DNA from 2 places in the Nostoc sp. 'Lobaria pulmonaria (5183) cyanobiont' genome. Region 2 is predicted to be linked to the other one. Evidence: predicted binding sites of a transcription regulator. Region 2 holds the regulator's gene; the other holds the start of a gene.
What was found. Region 2 encodes NtcA, which controls nitrogen genes in cyanobacteria. Its sites were predicted from a motif close to TNTGTANNNNNNNNTACANA; they were not measured.
Positions count from the first base shown of each region.

Region 1: glnA (type I glutamate--ammonia ligase) is a predicted target of NtcA. The motif match lies at 2,404-2,423, and genes of this name have one in related genera.

Region 1 covers NZ_CP026692.1:3,818,830-3,823,614, reverse strand. The annotation lists gene NLP_RS16765 (ferritin-like domain-containing protein) at 1-158, opposite strand, end outside; gene NLP_RS16760 (hypothetical protein) at 533-733, shown strand; gene glnA (type I glutamate--ammonia ligase) at 856-2,280, opposite strand; gene apcB (allophycocyanin subunit beta) at 2,639-3,148, shown strand; gene NLP_RS16745 (element excision factor XisH family protein) at 3,350-3,769, shown strand; gene NLP_RS16740 (XisI protein) at 3,757-4,092, shown strand; gene NLP_RS16735 (DUF29 family protein) at 4,229-4,663, shown strand; gene NLP_RS16730 (TlyA family RNA methyltransferase) at 4,664-4,785, shown strand, end outside.
Region 2 covers NZ_CP026692.1:5,200,596-5,205,380, reverse strand. The annotation lists gene NLP_RS22915 (DUF3146 family protein) at 1-238, shown strand, start outside; gene NLP_RS22910 (Holliday junction resolvase RuvX) at 298-750, opposite strand; gene NLP_RS22905 (DUF3084 domain-containing protein) at 881-2,371, opposite strand; gene ntcA (global nitrogen regulator NtcA) at 2,540-3,211, opposite strand; gene fabI (enoyl-ACP reductase FabI) at 3,591-4,367, shown strand; gene hisB (imidazoleglycerol-phosphate dehydratase HisB) at 4,483-4,785, shown strand, end outside.

The sequences.
Region 1 (4,785 bases), 1.4 Mb from region 2:
TGTTCAATTAGCTCTGTGAGGTCTTTGCAGCTGTGTTGTTCGCTGTAACGGTAGCGGTTGAGGGTAATAAGATGGATTTCGCGATCGCATACCACCCGTTTTAATATATCTCTCGCACTCAAAACATTCTGAAATTTACGCGGGTAGGTAACTGTCATAAATTATGTAAATTTTTGTAAATCTTTATTTAATAATAACTTAATTTTTGCGATTGCTGTATTTGTGCCGCTTCACCTAAAAAAATAGTAAAAGTCACAAAAATTAATCACTTGAGTTGAACTTAAGTGTAAATAAAAGTAAAGAATAAATGTTCAGTCTTGGGTAAGGTGTGTTTTTAAGTTAGACCAATCTGAAGCTAGATGATTTTAGTTATCAAAAGTGGATTAGAGGATTTTCCTCCAAAGCCGGAAAATTGTAGGCTAACAAAATATAATTTTTTTGTAAAAAGTAGCTTATGTTACAGAAATATTGTTATATTAGTCTTGTAAGGAAAGAAAAATTATATATTCACGAAATAGAGAGGACTATGATTATGTCTATCGCAGATAAATCTCGTGCGTTAATGGTGCGCGAACATCAGCAAGTCAAGAATCGCCAACAATCAATACTAATGCGGGCGGCACAAGAGCTTGGTCTTCCTGAAGAAGCATCTCATTACTGGAACCCAATTCAAGGGAAGGTAGATGCTAATACTCGGATGATTTATGGGCCTAGTCATGCTTCCATGAGCTGAATTTCAGGAATTCTAAGCTGAATTTTTTGAGTTAATGTCTCAACTGAGAAATCTGGAAAAAAAGCCACCCTAAAGTAGAGGGTGGCAAAACTTATTACTTTTTAGTTAGATACGACTCTTAATTAAGCATCGTAGTAAAGGTAAAATTCGTAGGGATGAGGACGCAGCTGCAACTGTTTAACTTCGTTACCTAGCTTGTAATCAATCCAATTTTCGATAAAGTCTTCCGTGAAAACGCCTGATTCTGTCAAAAAGGCGTGATCTTTTTCCAGTGCTTGCAACGCCAGTTCTAAAGAACCTGGAGTTGAAGGAACCTTTGCCAGTTCTTCTGGAGAGAGTTCATAGATATTCTTATCTAGGGGTTCACCAGGATGGATTTTGTTTTTGATGCCATCGATACCAGCACAAAGCATTGCAGCAAATGCCAAATAAGGGTTAGATGTAGCATCTGGACAACGGAATTCCAAACGTTTGGCTTTAGGGTTAGTGCCAGATAAAGGAATACGGATAGAAGCAGAACGGTTCCCTTGGGAGTAAGCCAAGTTAACAGGAGCTTCATAACCAGGTACTAGGCGCTTGTATGAGTTGGTGCTAGGGTTGGTGATTGCCAACAGGGCTGGTGCGTGTTTGAGAAGACCACCAATGTAGTACAACCCCATATCGCTCAAACCAGCATATTTATCACCTGCAAACAGAGGTTGGCCGTCTCTCCAGATGGATTGGTGACAGTGCATTCCCGAACCGTTATCGCCAAAAATCGGTTTTGGCATGAAGGTGACGGTTTTACCGTATTTCTTGGCAACGTTCTTGATGACATATTTGTAAATCATCAACCAGTCAGCCGCTTCGATCAACTTACCAAACTTGAAACCAAGTTCGCACTGACCACCAGTAGCAACTTCGTGGTGATGCTTTTCAATGGGTACACCTAATTGTGCCATCGTCAACAGCATCTCTGTACGGATATCTTGAAAAGAATCCGTTGGTGAAACTGGGAAGTAACCTTCTTTGAAGCGTGGTTTGTAACCCAAGTTGGGTTTTTCATCTGTACCGGCTTTACCAGAATTCCAAGCACCTTCTGCGGAGTCTAAGAAATAGTAGCCTTCGTTGGCGGTTTGTGCAAACCTAGCACTGTCAAAGATAAAGAATTCAGCTTCAGGGCCAAAGAAGGCTGTGTCACCAAGACCAGTGGAAACCAGGTAATCTATTGCTTTTTGGGCAATAACGCGTGGGCAACGATTGTACCATTCACCCGTGCGGGGTTCTTTAATACTACAAATTATACTTAGCGTTGGGACTTCCATAAATGGGTCGATCCAAGCAGTGTTGGGGTCGAGTACCATCGTCATGTCTGATTCGTTAATTGCTTTCCAACCCCGGATGCTGGAACCGTCAAAAGGTACGCCATCAGTGAATGCAGTCTCATCAATTTGGTCTTGATACAGTGTGAGATGCTGCCAAGTCCCTACTGTATCGATGAATTTGAGATCAATCAGTTGAATTTTATCATCTTGAATTCTCTTCAAGACTTCTTGCGGTGTTGTCATTGTTACTCCTTCTCTACCAATTTCCTAAAGTAATACTAGAATCTTCTAAAGCATCCTAACCCTGCTGATCTCAATCAAGCCGTGACACACCAGAAATATCTTAAATACTAGCCATTAGCAGATTTTGTAGCTTGTGCTACAGATATCTTGATTACAGGTTATATTAACCTTTCAGCGATCATCTATACAAAACGGGAAAATTCATCACATAGGGGTCAACTTTGGCATAGAATCCTTAAATAGTGGATAGATTGTTTTTGTGCCGAATCCTATTTTTAATAGCACAAAAATTTAATGGTGCATAAGTGCAGGCAAATAAATATCAAACCATAAATAGCAATGATTGGGAGAAAAAGGAATGCGCGATGCGGTAACAAGTTTAATTAAGAATTATGACCTAGCTGGTCGGTATTTTGACCGGAATGCGATCGATAGCCTGAAGTCTTATTTTGATAGTGGTACAGCAAGAGTACAAGCGGCGGCGGCAATCAATTCTAATGCGGCTGCACTTGTCAAGCAAGCTGGTTTAAAGTTATTTGAAGAACTGCCAGAATTGATTCGCCCCGGTGGAAATGCTTATACAACTCGTCGTTATGCAGCTTGTCTGCGGGATATGGACTACTATCTGCGCTATGCCACCTATGCGCTGGTTGCTGGTAACACAAATGTATTGGATGAACGAGTCCTGCAAGGGCTACGTGAAACTTACAATTCTCTAGGAGTACCAATTGGCCCTACGGTTCGCGGTATCCAAATTCTCAAGGATTTGATTAAGGAACAAGTAGTAGCAGCAGGTGTGGTTAATACTGCTTTTGTAGATGAACCATTCGATCACATCACACGCGAGTTGAGCGAGATAGATATTTAGATTTTAAGCGGGCAAGGTGTCTGCCCCAACATAAACATAAATAGCGATCGCACCTTGATTTAATGGAGCGATCGCTTTTTTGTGAACTCTAGACGTTGAGAAGGGCTTTATTCAAGCTTTTGCCCTTGGCGGGCAAAATCATAACTCTGTAAAATAACTTTGCTAGATTAAAGCTGTGTTTTTGGAGCTATCTTTCAACTAATGCCACCCAGAGACATCTACCACACCGCAGTCATTAAAGCACTTATCGCAGATGGTTGGACAATAACCAACGATCCCTTATACCTGGCATACGGGGGTAGAGAACTTTACGTAGATATTGGAGCAGAAAGAGTTACCATTGCTGCTGAGAGAGACGATCAAAAAATAGCTGTTGAAATCAAAAGTTTTCTGAGTCCTTCTCCCGTGAATGACCTCCAGGAAGCTGTAGGACAGTATGAAGTTTATCGTAGCGTCCTTAAAGAACTACAACCAAAACGCCAACTTTATTTAGCAGTTCCCAAGCGGGTTTACGAAGGTATATTTTCCGAACGCTTTGGTCAGCTAATTCTTAATAGTATAGGAATAAACCTAATTGTCTTTGACGAGCAACTAGAAAGGATTATTAGATGGATAAGCTAGCTCGGTATCGTGAAATTATTCGTCAGTTGATATTTGACTATGCTAGTCACAAGCCTGCTAACGGTCAAATAGAGACAGAAGCAGTCATTGACTCGGAGCGAGACCATTACGAAGTGTTACACATTGGCTGGGATGGAGTGCGCCGCGTACATGGTTCGGTGGTACATATAGATATTATTAATGATAAAGTGTGGATTCAATATGATGGTACTTCCCAGCCAGTAGCAGAGGCATTATTAGAAGCGGGTATTTTGCACAAAGATATTGTCTTGGGTTTCCATCCTGCTGAACTACGGCAATACACGGATTTTGCTGTATCTTAATTATTTTGATGTCGTGTATTCCAAAAGAATAATACATTTAAGTAGCGATCGCTAGATTAAACGCATTAGCTTATGTTATCTGAACCAGAACCGTCATCAGCCACAATAGAAGTTGCCGATGTTTGAGGCGCTGATGATGGAAGAATTATTAACCCTGAAAGACTTACTTGTTAAGGGCGATGTTCAAGGGGCATTGATTATAGTTGAAGAATTAACAGAAATGAGCCGAAATGACATAATCAAGACGATTCGTAGCTATGCAGTGATTTTGCTGTTGCATCTGATTAAACAACAAGCTGAAAACCGCACGACTCGCTCTTGGGAAGTCTTAATTCGGAATTCAGTTCGGGAAATTCAGCGGGAAAATAAGCGGCGTAATGCTGGAGGCTATTATCTCGCGCCAGAAGAATTGTTAGAAATCTTAGCAGAAGCCTATTTAAATGCCATTGATGAGGCTTCTCTAGAAGTAGAAGAAGGTCGTTATGAAGCCCAAGAATTAGAAAAGCTGATTAACCGAGAAGAAATTATCAATCGTGCTTTGGCTTTAATCTTACCAGGAGAGTCTAGTTAATTGGCGAAACAGCGACTCGACACACTATTAGTAGAGTTAAATTTATGTTCTTCTCGCGCCTTAGCACAACGGTTAATTCAGGCGGGGGAAGTTACTGTTAATCAGCAGTTAGTTGATAAACC
Region 2 (4,785 bases):
CATTGCCCATGTCAGAATTACCCGCCAATCCTGGCAACACGGCTTCCTTGAGGGCGAAGTGAGTGCAGGTGAGTTTGAGTGGCATTTCCAGTGGCATTTTCGCCGGGGAGAACTTGCCGTCAAGCCTTCCCAAGGTCGCGCCTTGATCAAAGAACCCCTCGGTCGATTCTTAGAGCAACAAGATTACCAGCTAGAGCCTGGAGGAGACTATGCTTTTACGATTCGGGCGGAACTTTAAAACTTAGGAGTTATTCAATTTTGGATTTTGGATTTTAGATTTTGGATTGAAGAAAAAATTTAAAATTGGCTGGCTGCTGATTCAGTGAGGCGATTTAAGTATCTTTCGATTAAAAGGATGGCAACAATGTCATCTATGGGTCTTGGTGGCTGTCGTAGACCCTGTGGCAATAGCTTTATTAACCCTTTGGGCGGGAACATTTGCCAATAGCGATCGCGTGCTTCTAAGGTTGTGTAGCGCTCATCCACTAAAATAATGCTCAGGGGTTCTGTCAATTCTTGATATAATTTCTCTCTCCACTGTTTGGCTGTAGTTTGGTCGCCCATGACCATCAAAGAGATCGGAAACCTTTGACGCAGTGTCTCAATGGTAGCGATCGCCTCTTTTGCTAGCACGACCTGATGATAATGCAGTTGCCGATCCAGTCCCATCACCGCTAAACCACATTTATCTCGACCTGGATCAAACCCCAAGATGACTGGTTGCGTTGGTGAAAATTCACGGAAATTCATAATAAATTAAAAATTAAAAATTAGAAATGTTCGCGTCGTGTCTGCTAAATAAAAAATCCAGCTACAGCAACTATTTTGGCTGCTGTTCAATATATTTAAATCTTACTAATAACAGCGTACAAATAATTTTTTAAGTACTAAAAATAATTTTTCCGTTAACTATTGCCACCAATTTTACTCTCAATGGCCCGGCTGTATAAGTATCCTCTGCTGCGATCGCTTTGATCTCCAAGGGTTGATTATACTGTCTTAGTTGGCTGACAAAGCGCAGAAAAGTCCCTTCTACTTGGACATTTTCGACAATTCCGGCATTACGGGCACGAAATTGGGAAGCAGAAATCAGTATTTCTAGGCGCTGCTGTAACTGATAAGATGTCATGGTTTTGGAATCAGCAGTAGTCGTAGCTAGCACCGCGCCTCCTGAAAAAACTAGTTGATTCTGGGCTGTATCCGCGAAAAATTCTATCTGCTTTTCTCCCCTGACGTAATTACCAGCAGAGAAAATTCGCACGACGTATTCTTTACCATCGCCAATCTGCTTGCTCAATTGATCGACTCTATCCTGGGTCACACGCAGTAGCTCTACATTTGCAGGATTTGCACCAGGTTCGCTTAATTCAAGGTTGGCGTTGCGATTGGCTTCTTGTAAAAGTTGTACCACTGCCTGACGAGCAGCAGCAGGTTGAGTAACACGAATGACAGCAGCGGACAGAACTTGACCGCGAACTAAGGCCAGCTTACCCAAACGCAGGTCGCGGTAGGACTGATAATATTTTTCCAGCCTGGCAACTTCCTGTTCTAGTTCCTCCTGTTGTGCTTCCAATTCTTTGAGGCGCGATTCTCGTTTGGCAATCACTTGCTCTCGTGCTGTAATTTCTACATTACGTTTTTGAATTAGTTGATCCAGTTGGGCAATTTTTTGATCGCGCTGTTCTATGGCTTCTTGACGGTTAGCAAGTTCGCGATCGCGTTTTTCAATTGCTGTTTTAGCTTCGTCAATGGCTTTTTTCGCTTCGGCATACAGTCTTTGACGTTCTGTCTTCAGTAGTTCAACTGCCGCCTGTAGTGCCTTTCTCTGGTCGTAAACACTTTGCAATTCAGCTATGGCTTTTTGGTATTGAGTTACCACCCGATCTAGCTGACCTTGAGTGCGTTGGAGTTGAGTTTGGGTTTGGGCTTGCTGACTAATTGTGCGGTTCAACTGAGCTTGTGTTTGCCTCTGTTTGGCATTTGCCGCCTGCAAGGATTGATTAATTGCCTGCAAGTCTTGTTGTGCCTTTGCTTGGGCAATTCTTGCTTGGTTTAGCTCACTCTCTACCTGACTTTTCTGAGTTTCTGCGGTTTTTAGCTGTTCCCGCTTCTGTCTAAGGTCTGTTTGAATATCCTCTAACTCAAAGACTCCTTTTCGCAAGCCTTCGTCGGCAGCGAATAAAATCCCTAAAGTTGATGCTGAAATCAAACCACCAGTAAAAATTGTTACTAGTACAGCAGTGTTTTTCGGACGGAGCTTAAAAAGTGAGAGGCGGGCTTTGCCAACTCGTGTGCCGATGCGATCGCCCACGGTGGCAATTACGCCTCCCAGAATCAAAATTGCTGCGATGAGGATGTATCCGGTGGTCATCTTTAGCTACCGAAATCCTTCCAGATACAGCCTACTACTTTTAAGCATTGTCTGTGGAGAAGTGGAAATTGGCAATAGCTGAAATTATTCAATTTTAGATTTACCTCTAGCTATTAGTGTCATCTTTCAAAATACAACACGCGCCGACTCCCCTTTCTCCAATTGTTTTTATGTGAATTGCCTACTTAAGGTAACAGGTTTATGCACAGTAATCTTCTTTTTGTGAATAGAAATCATCTTTTTTTCACGCAAATCTCCCAGTAGCCTGGTGACAGTAACACGAGTTGAACCAATTGCTTCTGCGATCGCTTGATGAGATAACTTCAAATCAATTGTGATCCCATCTGCACAAGGAACGCCAAAATCTCGACAAAGAATTAACAAAAAACTCACTAACCTAGAACCCATATCTCGGTGAGCGAGAGTTTCAATCATCATCTCTGTTTGTAAAATTCGCGAAGACAGACCTCGCAGCATTAACATTGATAATTCTGGATTTTCCTTGAGTGCTAGCTCTACCTGTTCAATTGGTGCTGACAGTAATTCCACAGGAGTAAATGCAACCGCATGGTAAAACCGATCCGACTTATTTCCTGTCAGCAATGACAATACACCAAAAACACTGTTTTCCCGCAGCAACGCTACCGTTATTTCCTCTCCTGCCTCGTACACCCTGGAAAGTTTAACAGCACCTTTCAAAAGAAAATAAACTCGTTCGGCAGGATCGCCAGGAAAAAAGATCGTTTTATTGCGTTCAAACGTTTCCACAACTGGCGGAAACGCCCCGGTCGCCATCTGACGAAAAACATTTGCTAGGGCTTTATCTTGTGTCACGATCATCTCCCTTCCCCTACCCAATGCCGGAAAAACAAAAACTGATTACCTAAGAATACACCCGAAAAATGAATAAAGCACCGTCAACCTTTCTGTACTTTCCTATACTCAAACAAATCTCTTCATAACTCTTTGTTTATAATGATACATAATTGTTGATCCTTTCAGCTACTAATTGTTGATAAGTAGTTCCAATAGCTGTATTCAAAAGGTTTTTTGAAGAACAAATAAAGATATCTTGAGAATATCTTTATAAAAAATCAAGATTTTTCTCACAGTAAACACCGTTAGCAATATTCATTTTTGTCAATCCTGTATAAAACAAAGACAAAACGTGCCTCAGATTCTAGTATGCTCCTAATGATCGATCGCATTAACAATTTCTATGCTAAATCTGACTGCAAAAAATGCCCTTGTTACAGGTATTGCCAATAACCGCTCGATCGCCTGGGGCATTGCCCAACAACTGCACAAAGCCGGAGCAAACCTGGGTATCACCTACCTGCCGGATGAACGCGGCAAGATGGAGAAAAAAGTTGCAGAATTGGTAGAACCCCTCAACCCCAGCTTATTTCTTCCCTGTAATGTCCAAGATGAAGATCAAATTAAATCTACCTTTGAGACAATCCGCGAACAGTGGGGAAAGTTAGATATTCTGATCCATTGTCTGGCCTTTGCAAGCAAAGACGATTTAACTGGAGATTTTAGCCAAACCTCTCGTTCTGGCTTTAACACCGCCTTAGAAATCAGCACCTACTCACTAGTGCAGTTAAGTGGTGCAGCTAAACCTTTGATGACAGAGGGAGGTAGTATCGTCACTCTGACATATTTAGGTGGTGTTAGGGCAATCCCTAACTACAACGTCATGGGAATTGCCAAGGCGGGGTTAGAAATTAGTGTGCGTTACCTGGCTGCTGAACTAGGTCCGCAAAATATTCGCGTGAATGCCATCTCCGCAGGCCCCATCCGCACTTTGGCATCTTCAGCAGTGGGTGGGATTTTGGATATGATTCATCATGTAGAAGAAGTAGCTCCCCTACGACGTACCGTCACTCAATTAGAAGTAGGCAACGCTGTGGCTTTCTTGTGTAGTGATTTGTCCAGCGGCATTACCGGACAAATTCTCTATGTAGATGCAGGATATGAAATTATGGGAATGTAAGATAATTTGGGCATGGGGCATTGAGGATTGGGCATTGGGAATTGAGTATTAGTAAAATTCTTGTCCATTTCTCATTCCCCATGCCCCATGCCCTATTCCCCATGTCCAATTTCCTATGCAAATCAGCAAAATTAATTTAAACTACGATCGCTTAACTGAAACCCCTCGGATTGCCACTGTTCACCGCACCACTGGTGAAACGAATGTGCAAGTTACCATCAACCTGGATGGTAGAGGAACTTGCACAGCAGCAACAGGTATTCCGTTTTTGGATCACATGTTGCATCAAATTGCCTCCCACGGGCTGATTGATATTGATGTCCAAGCCAAGGGAGACTGGGAAATTGACGATCATCACACTAACGAAGATGTAGGCATTACTTTAGGGCAAGCTTTTAACCAAGCACTAGGCGACAGA